2 regions of the Arthrobacter sp. JSM 101049 genome follow, and region 1 is predicted to be linked to the other one. Evidence: riboswitches for the same ligand, from Rfam matches in the RefSeq annotation. Region 1 holds a riboswitch; the other holds the start of a gene.
What was found. A riboswitch is a leader RNA that binds a small molecule or an ion and turns the genes downstream of it on or off. The one in region 1 is predicted to bind cyclic di-AMP.
Positions count from the first base shown of each region.

Region 2: another riboswitch for cyclic di-AMP. It lies ahead of AB8M85_RS04340 (C40 family peptidase); the one in region 1 lies ahead of AB8M85_RS09045 (C40 family peptidase).

Region 1 covers NZ_JBGFFC010000002.1:815,731-826,783, reverse strand. The annotation lists gene AB8M85_RS09050 (M23 family metallopeptidase) at 1-532, shown strand, start outside; cyclic di-AMP (ydaO/yuaA leader) riboswitch at 650-843, shown strand; gene AB8M85_RS09045 (C40 family peptidase) at 850-1,725, shown strand; gene AB8M85_RS09040 (HNH endonuclease) at 1,941-2,438, shown strand; gene AB8M85_RS09035 (NTP transferase domain-containing protein) at 2,435-3,196, shown strand; gene AB8M85_RS09030 (DUF6457 domain-containing protein) at 3,220-3,492, shown strand; gene AB8M85_RS09025 (molybdopterin molybdotransferase MoeA) at 3,492-4,709, shown strand; gene fdhD (formate dehydrogenase accessory sulfurtransferase FdhD) at 4,771-5,661, shown strand; gene AB8M85_RS09015 (FdhF/YdeP family oxidoreductase) at 5,672-8,029, shown strand; gene AB8M85_RS09010 (ABC transporter ATP-binding protein) at 8,109-10,004, shown strand; gene AB8M85_RS09005 (ROK family protein) at 10,197-11,053, shown strand, end outside.
Region 2 covers NZ_JBGFFC010000001.1:923,415-934,467, forward strand. The annotation lists gene AB8M85_RS04335 (GDCCVxC domain-containing (seleno)protein) at 110-310, shown strand; gene AB8M85_RS04340 (C40 family peptidase) at 548-1,504, opposite strand; cyclic di-AMP (ydaO/yuaA leader) riboswitch at 1,511-1,689, opposite strand; gene AB8M85_RS04345 (heavy metal translocating P-type ATPase) at 1,887-4,016, shown strand; gene AB8M85_RS04350 (multicopper oxidase family protein) at 4,135-5,670, opposite strand; gene AB8M85_RS04355 (cytochrome c biogenesis CcdA family protein) at 5,700-6,449, opposite strand; gene AB8M85_RS04360 (F510_1955 family glycosylhydrolase) at 6,544-7,422, opposite strand; gene AB8M85_RS04365 (DUF305 domain-containing protein) at 7,522-8,130, opposite strand; gene AB8M85_RS04370 (hypothetical protein) at 8,245-8,685, opposite strand; gene AB8M85_RS04375 (four-helix bundle copper-binding protein) at 8,946-9,368, shown strand; gene AB8M85_RS04380 (peptidase) at 9,439-9,909, opposite strand; gene AB8M85_RS04385 (cation diffusion facilitator family transporter) at 9,963-11,053, opposite strand, start outside.

The DNA of each region.
Region 1 (11,053 bases):
CGCCGCCAGTGTCGCCGACGTCACCGTGCCGGCCACCGAGGACTTCTCGATGGTGAAGGCCTCCGTGACCAGCAGCTTCACCAAGGACGACCAGCTCAGCTACCTGATGTCGGCCTCCGGTGGCGACATCAGCACCATCGACACGCATGGCGTTCTGGCCCAGCCGCTCAACCACGTCCGCATCACCTCGCCGTTCGGCGCCCGGGCGAATCCGACCGGCGAAGGGGCCCAGGTCCACATCGGCCAGGATTACGGCGTCGCCTGTGGAACCCCTGTCAAGGCGGCCGCCTCGGGCACCGTCGTGCAGGCCGGCTGGGCCGGGCACTCGGGCAACCGCGTGCGCATCGACCACGGCAACGGGCTCGAGACGACCTACAACCACAACACGAGCCTGAAGGTCTCCGTCGGGCAGCAGGTCAAGCGCGGGGATGTGGTGTCCCTGAGCGGAACCACCGGGAACTCGACCGGCTGCCACCTGCACTTCGAGGTGCTGGTCAATGGCGATGCCGTGAACCCCGCCGGGTGGCTCTAGGGGCCCACGATCACGGTCCGTGATCGGGAAATAACCGATTCGTGACCGGAACGTGACTTTTACAAACATTTCAGATAAAGTTGTCGTCGTGCCAGACCGCATAGGGGTCGGGCGCACTCGGGCAGATTGCCGAATACTGCCACTGCCCGAGGTCCGTTCGCAAAGAATCGCTTGGCAGTAGCGGGGGAACCACATTCCGGATCCGCAAGGGTCCTAGGGGTTAAGTGTCCCGGTCCGGCTCACCGGACAGGACACCGAGTGACTCCCACTCGAACCCGACAGCTCACCTCGTAGGCATTGGGAGAGGTAATCAATTTATGACCAAGCGTCAAGCTCTGGGCCGGCACCGCGCCACCCCTGTTCGCACCAACCCGTTGGAGTCGATCTCCAAGGCTGTTTCCTCCAACGCAGGTTCCGTCGGCCGCCAGGCCGCCGTCATCGCCGCCGCTTCCGGCCTCGTCCTGACGCTCGGCGTTCCCGCCCAGGGTGCCACGGCAGTCCGTGAGGCCGACAAGGCCCCGGCCGCCGACCTGCTGCGCGCCTCCGTGGCGACCCCGGCGACCGTCAAGGTCCCCGAGAAGAAGACCTCCAAGTCCGCTCCGGTCACTGTCTCCGTTGCCGACATCGAGTCCACCGATGGCTCGGCCTACCGCGCCGCACAGCGCGAGGCCGCTGCCGAGCGCGAAGCCGCCCAGGAAGCTGCCGCCGAGCGCGAAGCCGCCCAGGAGGCCGCTGCCGGCGCCGCCATGACCCGCGAGAGCCGCCAGGCCTCGTCGTCGCAGGGCACCACCACCGTGGCCTCTGCGGAAAAGCCGAAGAAGATCGCCTCGGCCCCGAGCGCCGGCCTGTCCGGCATCGCCGCCACGGCCATGGCATACAAGGGTTCCCCGTACGTCTTCGGCGGCGCGACCCCCGGCGGCTGGGATTGCTCCGGCTTCGTGAAGTACGTCTACGCACAGCACGGCATCAGCCTGCCGCACGGCACCTCCGCGCTGCGCTCCTCCGGCAAGTTCGTTCGCACCTCCAACCCGAAGCCGGGCGACCTGGTGTTCCAGAATGGCGGAAGCCACGTCGGCATCTACATCGGCGGCGGCCAGATCATCGGGGCCCAGAACCCCTCGGTCGGCACCGTCCTGCGCCCGGCCAACAGCCCGTACGGCCCGCTGACCGGCTACTACACGTACGCCGGCTAGTCGAACAAGCCCCTAGTGGAGTCCTCACCCGTTTGGGTGGGGGCTTCGCTGCTTTAACGCCCCTTGTCCGGAGCCGGACACGCCACAACCGGCACCCACGGCGTTCCCCATGGCGGGGCCCCCGGGCTTAGGCTGGTGCCCGACGGACGTTGTACGGCACCCCGGGCGACGGTTTGGACCGCCATCCGGGGGAGACACCACGACGAGGAACGCGGATGCGAACCCTGGTACTGAATGCAGGATACGAGCCACTGGCGGTGGTCAGCTTCCGCCGTGCACTGCTGCTCGTGCTCACCGGCAAGGCCAGCGTCTTGGCCGAGGTCGGCGAGCCGGTCATGACACCCCGGATGGCCATCGGCAGGCCCTCGGTGATCCTGCTCAACCGGTACATCAAGGTGCCCTACCGCGAGGCGGCCACGGTGACCCGGCGGGGCGTGCTGCGGCGCGATGGCCACCGCTGCGGCTATTGCGGAAAGGCCGCCACGACCGTCGACCACATCATGCCCCGGTCCCGCGGTGGCTCCAACACCTGGGAGAACCTCATCGCCTGCTGCCTGGCCTGCAACCGCGCCAAGGGAAACCGGACCCTGGCACAACTGGGGTGGAAGCCACGGTTCACCCCCAGTCGCCCACGCGGCCCGCATTGGTTCATCACCGAACTCGAACGACCGGCACCCGAGTGGTCGGATTTCCTGACGGGAACAGCAGCATGAACTTCGACGCCATCGTCGTCGCCGGTGGACGCGGCAGCCGCCTGGGTGGACGGGACAAGCCCCTGCTGCGCCACCGCGGGACCACGTTGCTCGACCACGCGCTGCGGGCCACGGCGGCAGCCCACCGCATCGCCGTCGTCGGGCCCACGGAACTGAACCCCGTGGTGTCCCGGTACGCGACCGAAGCCGATACCGGGCAGGTGATCACGCTGACGCGCGAATACCCGGCCTTCGCCGGGCCCGCAGCGGCCGTCGCGGCCGGGGCACGCGCCCTCGGCGATGGGGCAGCCGGCGAGGTGCCCGTGCCGGGTGCCCACTCGCCGCTGACCCTCATCCTGGCGGCCGATCTGGTGGAGCCCGCCCCGATCGCCGCCGGCATCCTGCGCTACGCGGTCGACCATCCGCCCGAGGCGCCCGCCGGAACGCCCTCGGGGGCAGCGGCGCGGACGGCGCCGGACGAAGACGAGCCTGACGGGCTGGCCCTGGAGGAGTTCGGCACGGCGTGGGTCCCCGTCGACGCGGACGGACGACTCCAGCCACTGAGCTGCGTCATCGAGACACCGGCCCTCCTGCGGGCCATCGACGCCGCGGAGAAACCCGGCGAGGGCCTGGCCAACTCCTCGATGATGCGCCTGCTTGCTAAGGTGCAGATAGTCAGGGTGAGCCTCGACGGGGTGGACTACGCGGACGTGGACACCTGGGAAGATGCCGACAACGCGGGCATCGTCCGCCCGCCTGCCGACGGGAGGGCCACCTAGCCCGCAATGCACAGGAGGTACGGATGTCCGAGATACCAGAGCTGGATGCCTGGGTAGCCGAGCTGTTGGCAGGCCTGGAGATCCCCGACGCCCCCATCGACGTCGACGACATCCTGGGCATGGCAGGGGTCGCGGCCCACACCATCGTGCGTCCGGCGGCACCGGTGACGACCTACGTCGCCGGGTTCGCCGCCGGGTTGGCGGCCGGTGCCGGCATGGCCGGCGAAGCCGCCTCCATGCAGGGCGCCCATGCGCGCGTCAAGGCGCTGCTCGCCCTCCGCGGCTCCGACCAATAGTGCACGAGGTCGACTGGGAGGAAGCCCGCCGCCTGTCCCACGACGCGGGCCGGGCCCTGGCCGTTGCCACCGCACGCCCGGAGACCGTCCCGCTGGCCGCAGCCACCGGACGGATCCTCGCTCGGGACATCACCTCGCTGCACAACATGCCGCACTACGCCTCCTCCGCCATGGACGGCTGGGTGGTGTCAGGCCGCGGGCCCTGGCACGCCGAGGCAACCGCCCGCCCGCATGCCACCGCCGGAACCGAACCGGCGCCCCTGGCCCCCGGAACGGCCCGGAGAATCGTCACCGGCGAGGCGATTCCTGCCGGGGCCACCACGGTCCTGCGGCAGGAGCACGCCACCGTCGACGCGAGCCGCAACCTGCTCCTGGCCGACCCCGCCCCGCGGGACGGCGCCGACATCCGGGCCCCCGGCCGCGAGGCCTCCGCCGGGGAGTCGCTGCTGCGCGCCGGGATGCGGTTGAACCCGGGACGGATCGCCGTGGCGGCCGTCGGCGGACACGACGTCCTGGCCGTCACCGCTCCCGTGCGCGTGCGGCTGGTCCTCACCGGGGACGAGGTCGTCACCAGCGGCATCCCCGCCCCCGGCCAGGTCCGGGACGCCTTCGGCCCGGTGCTGCCCGCCTGCATCGAGGCCCTGGGAGGGACCCTGGTGGACGCCGTGCGCATCGGCGATGACCGGCAGGCCACGCTCGATGCCCTCGACTCCCCGGCCGCCCGCGGAGTCGACGTGCTGGTCAGCACCGGCGGGACCGGGCATTCACCAGCCGACCACCTCCGCCCCGCCGCGGCGCAGCTCGGCGCGACGACCCTGATCGGCTCTGTGGCCATGCGCCCCGGGCACCCCGCGATGCTCTCCCGCCTGCCCGGCGGCCGGCTGCTGGTCGCACTGCCGGGCAACCCGCTGGCCGCGTTGATGGCCGTGGTGACCCTGCTGGAACCGCTGCTGGCGGCGGCCACCGGACAACCGCCGTCGTCCCCGGTCCGGGCACGGGCAGGGGAGGGGATCCGCGGCGCCGGGCACTCGCACCGCCTCGTGCCGGCGAGCTGGGCAGACCCCGTGGACCGGCAGGTGCTGGTGGCTTCCGAACACACCGGCTCGGCCATGATGCGCGGGCTGGCCCACGCCGACGCCGTGCTGGTGGTCCCGCCCGCCGGGACGGCTGCCGGGGCGGGGATCGGCTGGCTCCCGCTGCCGTGGTACGGTCGGTGAAACACCCCCGGTGGGGCGCTTCCACCGCGCCCTGAGGGCGGCGGAGCAAAGGAGGTCCACGGTGAGCAGACTGACCCAGCGGCGCCGGATCGTGCGGTACTCGCTGGAGGCCGGATCCCGCGTCCGCGAAGAGACCATGGCCGCCGAGGAACCGCTGGAAATCCGGCTGGGCGGCCGCGTCTTCAGCGTCACCATGCGCACCCCCGGCGACGACTTCGACCTGGTCGCCGGCTTCCTGGTCAGCGAGGGCGTCATCGCCCATCCCGGCGAACTGGCCAGCATGCGCTTCTGTGCCGGCGAGGACGAGGACGGGCGCCAGACTTTCAACGTCGTCGAGGCCCAACTGGGCGAGGGCGCCATCGTCCCCGACCCCTCGCTGGATCGCCACGTCTACACCTCCTCCTCCTGCGGGATCTGCGGCACGGCCTCCATCGACGCCGTGGCCAAGACCAGCCGCTTCACCCTGGACCCCGGCGCCGGCCACGTGGACGTGCGCACGCTGCTCGGGCTCTCCGACACCCTGCGCGCCAGCCAGACCCTGTTCGGCAAGACCGGCGGGGTCCACGCCGCGGGCCTGTTCGACACCGACGGGACGCTGTTGTGCCTGCGCGAGGACGTCGGACGGCACAACGCCGTGGACAAGGTCGTGGGCTGGGCGTTGCGCGAGGGCCGCCTGCCGCTGCAGGACACCATCCTGCAGGTCTCCGGCCGCGCCTCCTTCGAGCTGGTCCAAAAGGCCTACCTCGCGGGCATCCCGGTGCTCTGCGCCGTCTCCGCCCCGTCGTCGCTGGCCATCGAGCTGGCCGACCAGGCCGGGCTGACCGTTGCCGCGTTCGCCCGCGGCAACAGCGTGAACCTCTACACCCACCCCCACCGGATCGACACCGACGAACCCGGGGCCCAGCCGGCCCCGTCGCAGGACGTGTCGACCGCCTCCGGCAACAGAAAGTAGGACTCCCACCGTGAAGCGCTCGGCACCCGAACAGGACATCAACGAGGATGCGCTGGAAGTCGGCGCCCCGAAGACCTCGGCAGCCGGGGTCAAGGCCGTCATGGTCGCCCTGGAACGCGGCTACGCCCAGGCCGGGGTCAGCCGCACGCTGCGCTCCATGCTGCGCGTGAACCAGCGCGGCGGCATCGACTGCCCCGGCTGCGCCTGGCCCGAATCGATCACCGGGGCCCGCAAGCCCGCCGAGTTCTGCGAAAACGGGGCCAAGGCCCTCGCCGAGGAGAACACCACCCGCACCGCCGACGCCGCCTGGTGGGCCCGGCATTCCATCGCCGAACTGTCCGACAAGACCGAGTACTGGCTCGGCAACCAGGGCCGCATCACCGAACCGATGGTCATCCACGAGGGGGAGACGCACTACCGGCCCATCTCCTGGTCGCAGGCATTCGCCACCATCGGCGAGCACGTCAACGCCACCACCGCCGACCGCTGCGTCTTCTACACCTCGGGACGCACCGCCAACGAGACCGCCTTCATGTACCAGCTGTTCGCCCGCAGCATCGGGACCAACAACCTGCCGGACTGCTCGAACATGTGCCACGAGTCCTCCGGCACCGCGCTGGCCCCGACCATTGGCATCGGCAAGGGCACCGTCTCGCTGGAGGACTTCGAACACGCCGAACTGATCTTCGTCGTCGGGCAGAATCCCGGCACCAACCACCCGCGCATGCTCTCCGCGCTCGCCGATGCCCGCAAGCGCGGCGCCACGGTCGTGGCGGTGAACCCGCTGCCCGAGGCCGGGCTGCTGAACTTCCGCGACCCGCAGACCGTCGAAGGCGTCGTCGGGAACGGCACCCGGATCGCCGACGAGTTCCTGCAGATCAAGGTCGGCGGCGACCTGGCGCTGTTCCAGGCGTTCGGCCACCTGTTGCTGGCCGAGGAGGCCCGCGTCCCCGGCAGCGTGGTGGACCACGACTTCATCGCCGCCCAGACCGACGGATTCGACGCCTACATGGCGGCCCGCTCCGAGATCGACTGGGCCGCCACCGAGGAGGCCACCGGACTCACGCGTGCGGAAATCACCAAGATCGCCGGGCTGCTGGCGGCCTCCCGGGGCACCATCATCTGCTGGGCGCTGGGGCTGACCCAGCAGCCGCACTCGGTGGACACGCTCAAGGAGCTCATCAACGTCCTGCTGCTGCAGGGCAACTTCGGCAAGCCCGGCGCCGGTGCCTGCCCGGTGCGCGGGCACTCCAACGTCCAGGGCGACCGGACCATGGGCGTGTGGGAGAAGCCGAAGGAGGAGTGGCTGGCCGCCCTCGACGCCGAGTTCGCCATCACCAGCCCGCGCGCGCACGGCTACGACTCCACGGACACCGTCGAGGCCTTCGAAAACGACGACGTCGATGTCTTCGTCTCCATGGGCGGGAACTTCTCGCTGGCCTGCTCCGACACCGCGGCTCTGGAGGCCGGGATGCGCCGCACCGGGTTGACCGTGCACATCTCCACCAAGCCCAACCGCTCCCATGTGGTGCACGGGCGGACCTCGCTGATCCTGCCCACCCTGGGCCGGACCGACCGGGACGACAAGCACCCGGGAGGACCGCAGTTCCTCTCGGTGGAGGACTCGATGTCCGTCGTGCACAGCACGCAGGGACGCCTGGCCCCGGTGTCCAAGCACCTGCTGGCCGAACCGGTGATCGTCGCGCGCATGGCCGCCGCGACCCTGGGCGAGGACCACGCCGTGGACTGGCGGGCCATGGCCGAGGACTACGACGTGATCCGCGACCACATTGCCGCGGTCTGCCCGGGCTTCGAGGACTTCAACCGGCGGGTGCGCACCCGCAACGGCTTTGTGCTGCCGAACCCGCCGCGGGACACCCGGACCTTCGCCACCGACATCGGCAAGGCCCGCTTCACGGTCAGCCCGCTGGAGTACCTGCAGGCGCCCGCCGGGCACCTGATCCTGCAGACCATGCGCAGCCACGACCAGTACAACACCACGTTCTACGGCCTGGACGACCGCTACCGCGGCATCTCCAACGGCCGCCGGGTCATCCTCGTCCACCCCGAGGACCTCGCCGAGCTGGGCTTCGCCGACCGCGACCTGGTCGACGTGATCTCCACGTTCGCCGGCACCGAACGCCGGGCCAACCGCTTCCGGCTGGTGTCTTACCCGACGGCGCGCGGCTGCGCAGCGGCCTACTTCCCGGAGGCCAACGCCCTGGTCCACCGCGGGCTGGTCGCCCGGGAGTCGAACACGCCCGGCTACAAGGCCATGACGGTCAGCTTCGTGGCGCACACGGCCGAACCGAACCGGATCTTCGACGAACGCGAGCGCCCGGCCGTCGACGCCGTCCCGGCCCGGTAGCCGGGCGCCGCGGCGGCGCGGGTAGCATGGGGGCGCGGATCGGCACGGTGCCGGACGACGACGAAGGAGGCACCCCGCCGTGAGCATGGACCAGGCCGCCTGGAACTCCCTGTGGAGGATGTCCTCCGGGCACGCGGGGCGGCAGTTCGCCCCCGGGACCGTGCGCCGTGTCATCGGGTTCGCCCGCGGCTATGGCGGGCGGCTGGCGCTGTTCGTCGTCCTGTCGGTCATCGCCGCGGTCCTGGCCGTGGCCACCCCGGTGCTGGCCGGCCGGGTCATCGACGCCATCGTCGACGGGGGCCCGCGGTCCGCGGTCGTGGCCCTGGCCCTGCTGATCGCCGCCGTGGCGCTCGCCGAGGCCGGGGTCTCGTGGTGGAACCGCTGGTTGTCCTCGGGCCTGGGGGAGCAGGTCATCTACGACCTGCGCACTGCGGTGTTCGAACACGTCCAAAAGATGCCGATCGCCTTCTTCACCCGCACCCGCACCGGCGCACTGGTCAGCCGGCTGAACAACGACGTCATCGGCGCCCAGCAGGCCTTTTCCGGCACGCTCTCCGGCGTGGTGAGCAATTTCGTCGCCCTGGTGCTCACCGCGGCCGTCATGCTCGGGACCTCCTGGCAGCTGACCGTGCTCGCGGTGCTCATGCTCCCGGTCTTCCTGGTCCCCGCCCGCAGGATGGGCTCAACGCTCGCGCGCCTGCGGCGGGAGGCCGCGGAGTACAACGCGGAGATGGGCAGCCAGATGACCGAGCGGTTCTCCGCCCCCGGCGCCACCCTGGTCAAGTTGTTCGGCCGCCCCGAGGCCGAGGTGCAGGCCTTCGCCCACCGCGCCGCCCGGGTGCGCGACATCGGGGTCAAGACGGCCATGCGCCAATTCACCTTCGTCACCGCCCTGACCCTGGTCGCCGCCCTGGCGCTGGCACTGGTCTACGGCCTGGGCGGGACGTTCGCGCTGTCCGGGCAGCTGGAGGCCGGCGACGTCGTCACCCTGGCCCTGCTGCTGACCCGGCTCTACGCGCCGCTGACCGGGCTGGCCAACGCCCGGGTCGAGGTTATGAGCGCGCTGGTCTCCTTCGACCGGGTCTTCGAGATCCTGGACCTCAAGCCGCTGCTGACCGAGAAGCCGGACGCCGTGGACGTGCCGGCCGGTCCGGTGACCGTGCGCTTCCGCAACGTGCACTTCGGCTACCCCAGCGCCGACAAGGTCTCCCTGGCCTCCCTCGAGGAGGTCAGCGTGCTCGACACCCGCGGTGGCCAGGAAGTCCTGCACGGCATCGACTTCGAGGTCCCGGCCGGGCAGACGTATGCGCTGGTCGGGTCCTCCGGGGCGGGCAAGTCGACCATCGCCCAGCTGCTGGCCCGGTTGTACGACGTCGACGAGGGCGCCGTGGAGTTCTCCGGGCTCGACCTGCGCGACGCGCGGATGGCCTCCGTGCGCGAGACGCTGGGCATGGTGACCCAGGACGGGCATCTCTTCCACGATACGTTGGGCGCGAACCTGCGCCTGGCCGCCCCCGAGGCGACCGATGGCGCGCTGTGGCACGCCCTGCGCCGGGCGCGCCTGGAGCACCTGGTGCGTTCCCTGCCCGACGGGCTCGAGACGATGGTCGGCGAACGCGGGTACCGGCTCTCCGGCGGGGAGCGCCAACGCCTGACCATCGCCCGCCTCCTGCTGGCCGCCCCGCGCGTCGTCGTGCTCGACGAGGCCACTGCGGCGCTGGATTCGACCAGCGAGGCCGCGGTGCAGGCGGCCCTGGCCGAGGCACTGGCCGGCCGCACCGCCGTCGTCATCGCCCACCGACTCTCCACGGTCCGCACCGCCGATGCGATCCTGGTCGTCGAGGACGGCAGGATCGTCGAACGCGGCACCCATGCCGAACTGCTCGCCGCCGACGGGCGGTATGCCCAGCTGTACCGCACGCAGTTCGCCACTACCGGGCCTGGCGAATCCGGCAGTGATTCCGCCGATCGATAGGGCCGGGGGATCGGTGCCAACGGCACATCACCGCTCCGGGCAACGCGCCGTTGGCTTGCTGGGAGGCTGTGACGCAAACGATATGTAGAATCAAAGACCATGCGCCCACTGGGGCGTATCCGGGTGCGATGTGCAGTTGGGGTTGCGCGTTCGGGCACCCTTACTTGTTGCCACAAACGATCTGGAGATTAAATGCAGCGCGGCACCAACCTCGGGCGGCTAGGCGATTTCAACCAGGCAGTGATCTTTGAATCGATCCGGCGTGCCCTCGACGGCGTCAGCCGCGTCGAATTGGCCGAATCCACCGGCCTGTCCCCGCAGACGATCTCCAATGTCGTCCGTCGGCTGCTCGACGAGGGGCTCGTCCGTGAGGACCGCACCATCGTCTCCGGTCCGGGCAAGCCCCGCACCGTGCTCGAACTCGAGGCGAACCGCCAACTCGCCATCGGCATCCACCTCGACCCGGCCAGCATCACGCAGGTGATGCTGAACCTGCGCGGGGAAGTCGTCGAATCGAAGCGCTACCTCACCCCGTCCGTCGAGGACCCCGAAGCCACGGTGTCGCAGATGGCCGAGGCCGTCGAGGAACTGATCAGCGCTTCCGGCCAGCCCCGGGGCAACGTGATGGGCGTGGGCGTCGTGGTTCCCGGTCCCATGGACACCGATGGCGGGCACGTCACGGGCCCGCCGTTGCTCGACGGCTGGACCAAGGTCGAGGTCGTCAAGCCGCTGGCCGAGAAGCTGGGCCTGAATGTCATCCTGGAGAAGGATACGATCGCGGCGAGCATTGCCGAGGTCTGGAACGGCTCGAACGAGGACGACAAGCAGAACTTCGTGTTCGTCTACGTCGGCGCCGGGATCGGCGTCGGGATGGTGGTCAACGGGGAGATCATCCGCGGCGTAAGCAACAACGCCGGGGAAATCGGCCACTTCTCGGTGGGCGAGGAGACCATCATGTGCTCCTGCGGACGGAGTGACTGCCTGGCCGGGGCGACCTCGTTCGAGAACATCGCGCGCAAGGCCGCCGATGCCGGACTGGACCTCGGGAT
Region 2 (11,053 bases), on a different contig from region 1:
ACGCCCGATCCTACCCGGCTGGATCCCTGCTTCCTTTGCAAGCGATGCCCCGGATGCGTTCACCGACCAGAATTGCGCCAAAGGCGCTGCGCCTGATGGGAAGGAAGGAATGATGATTGAGCTGACGTCGACGTTGACGTGTCCTGCTTGCGGGTACGAAGCATCCTTGCGGATGCCCTCCGATTCCTGCCAGTTCTTCTGGGCGTGCCCAAATTGCACCAAGCGAATTCGGCCCGTTGCCGGCGATTGCTGCGTGTTCTGTTCCTACGGGACAGTACCTTGCCCCTCAAGGCAGGATTCGTCCACGTAAGAAAAAGCGGTGCCGACCGGTAACGTATCGTCCACCTGTTGCAAAAGATGGACCGCGGGAGGGCCCGGCGTGCTTGATTCCGGCCCGGACACATTGTTTTTCGGCGTAGGACAAGCCCTCTACCCGAAAGCGAACCATCTGAACGCATAAAAGCGCTCCCCAGCTGCTGGAACTGAATTATGGAGTCCAACAACTGGGGAGTAGTTCAAAGTGGCTCGGGCCCTTGCCCGGTTTTCCCTAGCCTACGTAGGTGTAGTAGCCCATCAACGGCCCATAGGGGCTGTCGGCTGGACGGACAACGGTGCCGACGGAGGGGTTCTGTGCGCCGATGATCTTACCGCCACCGATGTAGATACCGGCGTGGCTGCCGCCGTTCTGGTAGACCAGGTCGCCGGGCTTGGGGTTGGAGGTCTTCACGAACTTTCCACTGGTGCGGATGGCGGTCGTGTTGTGGGGCAGGCTGATGCCGGCCTTGCCGTAGATGTACTGGATGAAACCGGAGCAGTCCCAGCCCGAGGGGCTGCTGCCGCCCCACACGTAGGGTGTCCCCTCGTAGCTCATGGCCATGCCCGCGATCCCCGAGAGGCCCGCGCTGGATGTCGGGCTGGTTTCGGTCGTCTCCGGAGCGGGAGTGGAGGCCGTGGTGACCGTACCGGTCGACGAGGCGTTGTCGTTCGTGCTCGACGGCGCCGGCGTTGAGGACTGGCGGCTCTGGCGGGTCATCGCAGCGCCTGCGGCTGCTTCCTCGCGCTCGGCAGATGCGGCGGCTTCCGTCTGGGCGTCTATGCGGTCCGCGGCGGCTTGGCGTTCAGCGGCATCCTGGGCTGCTTCGCGTTCGGCTGCGGCCTTGCGCAATGCTGCGCGGTGGGCCGATCCGTCGGTGGACTTGACGTCGGCGACGGATACCTTGATCTGCTTCAGCTCTTGCGGCTTGGCGTCCGCAACGGTGACGGCGGCGGGGGAGTCCACGGAAGTGCGCAGGATGTCAGCTGCCGGGGCCTTGCCTGCTTCGCGGGCGGACGGGGCGCCCTCGGCGGGAACGCCGAGGGTCAGCACGAGGCCGGAGGCCGCGGCGATGACTGCGGCCTGGCGGCCAACTGAGCCGGCGTTGGAGGAGACTGCCTTGGAGATAGAGCCCAAGGGGTTGCTGCGGACGGGCGCGGCGCGGTGGCGGCCCAGGTGTCGCTTGGTCATGTGTTGGTTACCTCTCCCAATGCCTGCGGGGTTAGCTGTCGGGTTCGAGTGGGAGCCACTCGGCGTCCCGCGCTGACAAGGCAGCGCGAGGCGCTTAACCCCAAGGGCCCGGTGGGCCCGGATTTGGTTCCCCCGCCACTGCCAGAAGCTTCGCGAACGGACCCGAAGTGGTGGCAGTGCTCGGCAATCCACTTGGGTGTGCCGGGCTCATAGGAAGCCCGGCACGCAGACGAATTTACATGAAAGAACTGTAAAAGTCACGAAATGGTTACGGATTGATGTAGGACGTGTCACGACGGCCGCAGGCTTGGCGCGGACCGGGCGATGGTGGGATTGGGCACCAGGTCTTGATGTATACCCCCGGGGGGTATATCTTGGGGGCATGGAAACAGAAGGAAGGCACCACGGCCACGTCGACACGCAGGCCGGACCCGCGGGCCATGACGACCACGCGCCCATGGATCACAGCGGGCAGGGCCATGGCGGCCACCACGGGCACGGGGACCACGTGGGCCAGTTCCGCCGCTTGTTCTGGATCATGCTGGTCATCGCCGTACCGGTGGTCGGGTTCAGTACCATGTTCGCCTCGATCATCGGCTACCAGCTGTCCCAGGCGCCCTGGATCTTGTGGATCTCCCCGATTCTGGGCACCATCATGTACGTGTGGGGCGGCAAGCCGTTCCTGACCGGCGCGGCCGGCGAACTCAAGGACCGCAAGCCGGGGATGATGTTGTTGATCGCCCTGGCGATCACCGTGGCGTTCCTGGCTTCCTGGGGTGCCCATCTGGGCCTGCTGGACCACGGCCTGGACTTCTGGTGGGAACTGGCCCTGTTGATCGTCATCATGCTGTTGGGCCACTGGATCGAGATGCGCTCCCTGGCACAGACGTCCTCCGCCCTGGATTCGCTGGCGGCCCTGCTGCCCGACGAGGCGGAAAAGCTCGTCGACGGCCAGGCGGTCCCCATTGCCCCCGCCGACCTCGTGGTCGGGGATGTGGTCATTGTCCGTCCCGGGGGCCGCGTACCCGCCGACGGCCGCGTGGTCGAAGGCACTGCCGACGTCGACGAGTCGATGATCACTGGTGAGTCCCGCCCGGTCCGGCGGGGACCGGGCGATCAGGTGGTGGCCGGTACGGTGGCCACGGACACCGCGCTGCGCGTGGAGATCACCGCCATCGGCGACGATACCGCGTTGGCGGGGATCCAGCGTCTGGTCACCGAGGCCCAGGGCTCCTCATCACGGGCCCAGCGCATCGCCGACACCGCGGCCGGCTGGCTGTTCTGGTTCGCGCTCGGGGCGGCCGTCATCACGGCGGTCGTCTGGGGTCTGCTGGGCTTCCCGGATGATGCCGTCATCCTGACGATCACCGTCCTGGTCATCGCCTGCCCCCACGCACTGGGTCTGGCGATCCCCCTGGTGGTCTCCATCGCCACCGAACGTGCCGCCCGCGGTGGCGTCCTGGTCAAGGACCGCCTCGCCCTGGAGAGCATGCGCACCGTGACCTCGGTCCTCTTCGACAAGACCGGTACCCTGACCCGGGGCGAGCCCGTCCTGTCCAAGGCCCTGCCGGCCGAGGGCGAAGACGAGCGGGAGGTCCTGGCCGTTGCCGCTGCCGCTGAGGCCGACAGCGAGCACCCGCTGGCCAAGGCGATCGTCGCCGCGGCCAGGGACCGCGGAATCGAACCCCGGACGGCAACGGATTTCAAGGCCTCCACGGCGCTGGGCGTGGACGCGGACGTCGGCGGCTCCAGGATCAGCGTCGGCGGCCCCGGCATGCTCGAACAACACGGGGCAGCCCCTTTGCCCGAGACCGAGGGATGGAAGGCCGAGGGGGCGATCATCCTTCACGTGCTCAGGGACGGTGCGGTGATCGGCGCGCTGGGCCTGGCCGATGAGGTCCGCCCGGAATCACGCGAAGCGGTCCGGGCCCTGCATGCACTGGATATCGAGGTGGTCATGATCACCGGCGACGCCGAGGCCGTGGCCCGCTCCGTGGCCGGCGAGTTGGGCATCGACCGCGTGTTCGCCGGGGTGCGCCCGGAGAACAAGGAGGAGAAGGTCGCCGAGCTGCAGCGCGAAGGCCGCAAGGTCGCGATGGTCGGCGACGGTGTCAACGACGCCCCCGCGTTGGCCCGGGCCGATGTCGGCATTGCCATCGGGGCTGGTACGGACGTGGCCATCGCCTCGGCGGGGGTGATCCTGGCCAGCGATGATCCCCGTTCGGTGCTTTCGGTCATCGAGCTCTCCCGTGCCAGCTACCGCAAGATGAAGCAGAACCTGTGGTGGGCGGCCGGCTACAACCTGGTCTCCGTTCCGCTGGCGGCCGGCGTCCTGGCCCCAGTCGGTTTCGTGATGCCCATGGCGGTCGGTGCCCTGTTGATGTCGGCTTCCACCGTCGTGGTCGCCCTGAACGCGCAGCTGCTACGCCGCCTGGACCTGGCCCCCGGAGCCAGCACGGCCGAGGCCCTGCGCCGGTCACCGTCCCCGGAGCGGGAACCGGCCACTGTGTAGGCGTTGCCGGCCCCACACGGGCAGCAGGAACCGATGGGAGCACCCACGGGCCCAGGGCCCTGGTGGGTGCTCCCGTCACATGTCCACGGGGCCCCGCGTCTATTCCCATTTGAATGGGCTACTTGACGTAGGAGAAGACCCCCATCATGCCGCGTTCGGCGTGGTAGGCGTTGTGGCAGTGCATGAGCCACTGCCCGGGGTTGTCGGCATCGAAGTAGACCGTCAGGGTGTGCCCGGGGCGGACGATGACGGTGTCCTTGCGCGCTCCGACATTGCCGACCTGGAAGGTGTGGCCGTGGATGTGCATCGGGTGCCACATCTCGGTCTCGTTCACGAACTTCACCTCCACCCGTTCCCCGGCGGTGACGTCGAAGGCGTTGGCGTAGGGGTCGGCCATGTCGTAGCGGTGGCCGTTGATGCCCCAGTCGTACTTCGCCATCCCCCCGGTCAGGCGCACCTCGTGCGTCCTATCCGGTGACCTCGCGTCCAGCTTCACCGATGGATCCGCGGTAAGTTGTCCGCCGTCCACCACCCGGCCGGCCAGCTCCGAGGGGAGCCTCGCCGGGGCAGGTGGGGTGCCGGTGCCGGTGGAGACCAGCCCGTAGGCCATTTGCCCCTTGCCCTCGGCCAGTGCCAGCAGCGGCGTATAGCCGTCCTCCACGACCAGGATGGCGTCGATGCGCTCGCCCATGCCCAGGACGACGGCGTCGATGTCCTCGTGCTTGATCGGGAAGCCGTCGGTGTGGGTCAGGGTCAGCCGCTGGCCGGGGATGCCGATCCGGTAGGCGGTGTCCCCGGCGGCATTGATGATGCGCAGCCGGATCCGGTCCCCGGCCTTGGCCTCCAAGGTCTCCGGGCCGCCGGGGCCGCGTCCGTTGAAGAGGTGCAGCGGATAGGCGATGTCCCCGGCGTCCCCGCCGAGGAAATCGCTGGTGGCACCCATGAGCGTGTTGCCCATCTTCATGGGGCCTCCTCCGCCCCCGTGGTCCATCCCGCCCATTGTCCCCATGTCGCCCATGCCCTTCGAGACCTCCTTGAGGACCTTTTCGGGGGTGGCGGTGATCCCGTCGAGCCAGTCGTCCAGGACGATGACCCAGTCCTTGTCGTATTCCAGGGTCTCCTTCGGGTCCTCGATGACCAGGGCCCCGTAGAGGGCGCGTTCGCGCTGCATTTCCACGTGGGAGTGGTACCAGTAGGTCCCCGGGTGCGGGAGGGTGAAGGCGTAGTCGTAGTCGCTGCCGGCCGCGATGGCCTTCTGGGTGAGGCCCGGGACGCCGTCGGCGTTGTTGCGCAGGGCCACCCCGTGCCAGTGGATGGTTGTGGGTTCATCGAGCTGGTTGTCGACTCTGACCTCGAGCCGGTCCCCGGCCTTGCCGCGCAGGGTCGGCGCGACGAGAGAACCGTCGTACCCCCAGGTGTTGGCCTTCTTGCCGGCAATGGTGGTGGATAACGGTCCGGGGGCGAGCTTCTTGGTGATGGTCGTGCCGGTGGATGCCCGTGCGGCTTCGGCCTGGGCGACCAGCGGGTCTGTGGGCAGGATCCGGGCCGGCGGGGCGGCTGTCGGTTTGGCGGGGGTGCAGGCGGCCAGGGCAGCCGCGGCGGCGGTCGCGACCGAGAGCCCCAGGAACGAGCGGCGGTTCAGTTGGTTTTGCACGGAGGGGTTTCCTTGGTGTCGTGGGGGTTCTATACGGGAGTGGTGAAGGTCCCTGAGAGGTTCTGGAGCTGGTAGATCCAGTGCGTCCAGGTGCCGGTGGCCATGAGCACGCCGACGAGGACAAGCAGGGACCCGCCGGCGATGTTGAAGGCGCGTATGTGGCGCCGGACGAAGCCCAATGCCCGGCTCACCCGCTCAAGGCCCAGTGCCACGAGCAGGAACGGGATCCCCAACCCCAGGCAGTAGAGGAAGCCCAGCAGCGCGCCGCGGCCTGCTTGTCCGGTGCTGGTACTCAAAGCCAGCACGGCGCTGAGGGTGGGGCCCATGCAGGGTGTCCAGCCGAGGCCGAACACGATTCCCAGCACAGGTGCCCCGGCAATCCCGGCCCTGGGCTTGAAGGACGGCTTCACCGTCCGTTGCAGCGCCGGGAAGAGGCCCACCAGGACCAGCCCCATGGCGATGACGAAGATGCCCAGGCCCCGGATGAGCAGGTCCTGCCAGCGCAGCAGCCAGCCGCCGATGAGGCCGAAGGCGGCACCGTAGAAGGTGAACACGAGCGCGAAACCCAGGATGAACAGGCCGACACCGGTGAGCATCCGGCGGCGGCTCCCGGGCCGCCCGGCCTCGGAGAGCCCGGAGACGTAGCCCAGGTAGCCCGGGACCAGGGGCAGGATGCACGGGGACAGGAAGGAGACGACACCGGCGGTCATGGCCAGCGGTGCTGCCACGACCAGCGCGCCGGATTGGACCGTTTCGGCGAAGAACGCACCGATGCTCATCCCCGTCCTCCCCGGCGATGGGCTGGCCCGCCGGTTGCTGTTTCCCCGCCCGTTTCCCCGGCCCTACGTGGCACCGCCCGGGCCCTGCGGGTGGTCATTCCTGGCCCTTTTGGGGCTCGGCGTCGGTGAAGGTGCGCCCCATGTCGCGGGAGACCCGTACACCGGTCGCGGAGGCGATCCAGATCTGCGTGTCGCCGTCCTTGACGACCAGGTCCATGGCGGCCACGTCCTTCGAGGTGGCGGGTTGTTTCCGCCATTGCAGTCCGCCGTCGCTGCTGACATACAGGGCCCCGTCGGGTGTGATGCCCGCTGCCTGGTTGCCGGATATGGCGGTGATCATCAACAAGGGGGCCCCGGGAACCCGGTTCCATGAATTGCCGTGGTCGTTCGAGCGCATCAGGCCGGACTCCGTGGTCGCCAAGGCGACGTGGCCGTCGGTGGCGGCGGCGAGATGGTAGGCCGGCACCTGGTCCCCGGCCAGCTCCCAGGAGCTGCCGCCCTTGTTGGTGAGCAGTTGGCCGTCGAAGCCGATGACTCCCTCGTGGGTAGCGGCCAGGGCGTGGAAGTCCGATTGCCCGGTCCGCGACAGCGGCGTCCAGTTCCTGCCCCCGTCGGTGGATTCGATCAACCCCACCGGGTCGGGCAGGTCCACCCCGGGGCCCGGGTGTCCGGAGGCGTAGAGGATCCCGTCGGCGGCGACGGTGAAGCCCATGAGGTCGATCTCGGGGCCGATCCTGGTGGCCGGTTTCGTGGAGACGTCATACAGGCCCTCGTGGGTGGCCAGCAGGACCCTCCCCGAGGCGGCATCCACGTCCATGCCGTGGATGTGGCTGGTGGGGTAGTCGGTGGTGGCGGCCACGGGAATCTGGTCGTCCAGGGTCGACGGGGCAGAGCAGGCTGAGAGCACCAGGGTGCTGGCGGCCACGAGCACGGCGAACCGTTTCCGGCGCCGGAGCAGGATGGATTTGGGCATGATGGGAGTTCCTTCGGAAGGTCTTGGGCACGCAGGCGTGACCGGTGCGGGGTCCGGGTTCCGGGCCCCGCACCGTTGGCCGCGTGGGAAAGGTGCGGCCTAGAGGCCGGCGAGCAGGTCCTGCATCTTCTTGATCTCCGCCTGCTGCGTCTTTTCGATCTGCTTGGCCAGGGCGATGGCCTGGGGGTTCTTTCCGTCGGCGATCTCGTCCTCGGCCATCCCGACGGCGCCCTTGTGGTGCTCGGTCATTCCCTCCAGGAACATCCGCGAGGCATCGGTACCCTGGGCGGACTCCAGTTCCTTGAGCTGTTCGTCGGTCATCATGCCCTCCATGCCGTGGCCGCCCATGTCCGATTCGGTGGGTTCGCCCCACGTCTTCAGCCATCCGGTCATGGTCTGGATCTCGGGTCCCTGGGCTTCCTTGATCGTGGTGGCCAGGTCGGTGATCTTGTTGTCGATGCCGTCCTTGGCGAGCATGAGCTCGCTCATCTGCACGGCCTGCTTGTGGTGGGGGATCATCATCTGCGCGAACATCGTGTCCGCGTCGTTGTGCTCGGCCGAAACCTGGCTCCCGGCATTCGACGAGGCCGACTGCTGGGACGAAGCCGCGGCGGAGCCGGAGGCGGCGGGGTTCTCGTTGCCGGCACAACCGGCCAGGATGATTGCTGCGGCCACGCCGATGGCGGGCAGGAAAAGCTTGCGGTTCATGGTGGTTCGTCCTTCGTTGCTAAGAAAGTGTCTGCAGGTCAGCCGGCCACCAGGCGGTGGCCGGTGAAGGCGAAACCAGGTGCCCGGTGGGCATGGCTGGTCCGCACACCGGTTCTAGGTGCGGCTGATGCAGAGCTGGGTCAACGAAGGAGTGGGAACGAGCCGAAATACCCGCGGGACGGGCGGCGGGCCGCGACGCAGCAGCGTACGCAGCAGCTCGTTGCGCGGTGGAGCCAGGAACGCGAACATCGCCAGGACGATCAGCGAGAGCATGCAGATGCCAGCTGCCATGTCCCCGGCATCGCAGGTGCCGACGCAACCGGCCATCGGCGATCCATCGCCAATGGCCCCGGTGTGCGCATGAATGCTGGGCAGGTCCGTAGCCGTGGCCAGTGGGGTCACGCTGGCGGAGGACGGGGCCGGTTGGGAATCCGTGTGTTCCCCATGTCCGCCCATCCACAGGTGCATGCCGATGATGCCCGTCAGGACGGCGCCGAGGCACAGCAGGAGCAGGAAAGAATGCCGGCGGGGTCCGGTCCTCCCTGAATCCATCACATGGGCCATTCTACCGCCCAGGGGTGGGGCCCGGGTCTTTCGCTGCCATGGGACGGAACGCCGGTTCGGCGTCCCTCCCGGAATCCGCGTTGGTGCCTACGTCTACCCCGCGGGGGTATGGAAGCCCGGGGTGCGGGCGGTCCTTCGGAACAGCTGCACATCTCGTCGACACCTCCCCGCGGGCAGGTCTAGCGTGGGGCAAACGAGGCATGCTTTGCACGCCTGGACCGGACGAAGCCGACGCGCAAGGGAGCAATCCAATGAGCCACATCACCAGCATGCTCGACACGTACCCGAAGGACCTGGGCGGCATCGACCGCGAAAAACTCGCGGACTGCATCGCCGCGTGTTTCGAGTGTGCCCAGACCTGCACCGCCTGCGCGGACGCCTGCCTGGCCGAGGACATGGTCGCCGACCTCACCAAGTGCATCAGGACGAACCTGGATTGCGCCGATGTCTGCGCCACGACCGGCAATGTCCTCTCCCGGCACACCGGCTACGACGCCAACGTCACCCGCTCGGTCCTCGAGGCCTGTGCCGCGACCTGCAAGGCCTGCGCCGATGAATGCGGACAACACGCGGAAATGCACGGGCACTGCAAGGTCTGCGCCGAAGCCTGCCGCCGCTGCGAGCAGGCATGCAACGAACTCCTCGCGGGCCTGGGACGCGGGGCCTCCGAATAACCGGGCCGGCCCCGGGAAGGCCCGCCACAAGGAAGGAAGCCGCGGCCGTCGCGTTGCCGGCGGCCCGTTCCTAGAGGTCCGTCAGGCCCACCCCCTGCTTGTCCAGGCAGGGCGAACGCTTTCCCGTGCGGGCACCGAAGGACCGGCGGCACCCGCAGCGGGCATCCCCGGCAGAGGGGAGTTCCAGCCAGATGAAGCGCTGCATCCTGTTGTGGTTCCCGAAGTCCAGCACGGCACCGTCGAGCTTCGCTGACAGGCCGTGGCCCACGCTCAACGTGAGGTCCTCGAGCCCCGGGTGTGGCGCATCCGCGTCCGCGCCGGTGGTGTTTCCGGGACCCCCGGCCGGGTGCAGGGTGCAATGGATGGGTTTGCGGGGCAGGGACCGGGAGAAGTACAGCCCGGTGGCCCGGCACCCTCCCGGGCCCTCATAGCAGTGCAGTGTCCCGCCGAACACCCCGATCATTTCCAGGGCGTCGGCGGTGACCCCGAAGATCTCCCCCGTGGGTAGTTCGGCGGTGGCGGCCCGGGTAATGGGTGGCATGTTGTGCTCCTGCAGGTAGTGGCGGCCAGTCTCGATGCCGGATCGGGGCGGGCCTAGGCGGGGGAGGGCTCCGCCGACGTGTCCCAGACCGGGATGGTGGTCACGGAGCCGACATTCGGCAAAGCCGAGCGGAGCGCCTTTTCGACCGATCGGCTGCGTTCGATCATGTGCGGCATCGTGGAGGACCCGTCGGTGGGGAGGGAGACCTCCACGTGCAGTTTGTGCCCCATCCACCGCATGCGCACTCCCGGCTCGCCCGGCGTGATGGCAGTGACAGCCGTCTCCGCGCGTTGGACCAGGTCGGGGTCCACCCCGTCCATCAGGCGCCTGCCGATGTCCCTGGCCGTGCCCCACAGCAGGACCGCGATGGCGGCGGAGATCAGCAGGCCGATGATCGGGTCCGCCAGCGGGAACCCGAGCCAGACGCCGGCAACGCCCAGCACGACGGCCAGGGAAGTGAACCCGTCGGTGCGGGCGTGGACCCCGTCGGCGACCAGGGCGGCCGATCCGATCTGCCGGCCCACCCGGATGCGGTAGATGGCGACGGCTTCGTTTCCCGCGAAACCGATCAGGCCGGCGGCCAGCACCCATCCGAGGTTTTCCAGCGGCTGGGGCTCAAAGAACCTGCGGATCGATTCGACTGCGGCCACCACGGCCGAGAGGGCGATCATCGCGACGATGAACAACCCCGCCATGTCTTCCGCCCTTCCGTAGCCGAAGGTGAAACGCCGGGTGGCGGCGCGCCGTCCCAGAAGGAACGCAATCCACAAGGGGATGGCGGTCAGTGCGTCCGAGAAGTTGTGCACGGTATCGGCCAGCAGCGCGACGGAGCCGCTGACCAGCACCACCACGAGCTGGAAGACAGCCGTGGCACCGAGCCCGATCAGTGACAGCTTGACCGCGCGGATGCCCTTGGCGCTGCTTTGCATGGCATCGTCGATCGAATCGGAGACGTCGTGGCTGTGCGGGACGAACAATCCGTGGATGACCCCGCGCAACCCGGAGGGATGCTCGTGGCCGTGACCGCCCTGGTCATGGTCATGGTGATGTCCGCGCCCATCATGGGGATGGTCGTCGTTGTGTCCGTGGTCGTGACCATCGTGCTGGTGATCGTGGGAATGGCCGCGGTCGTCGTGGTCGTGCC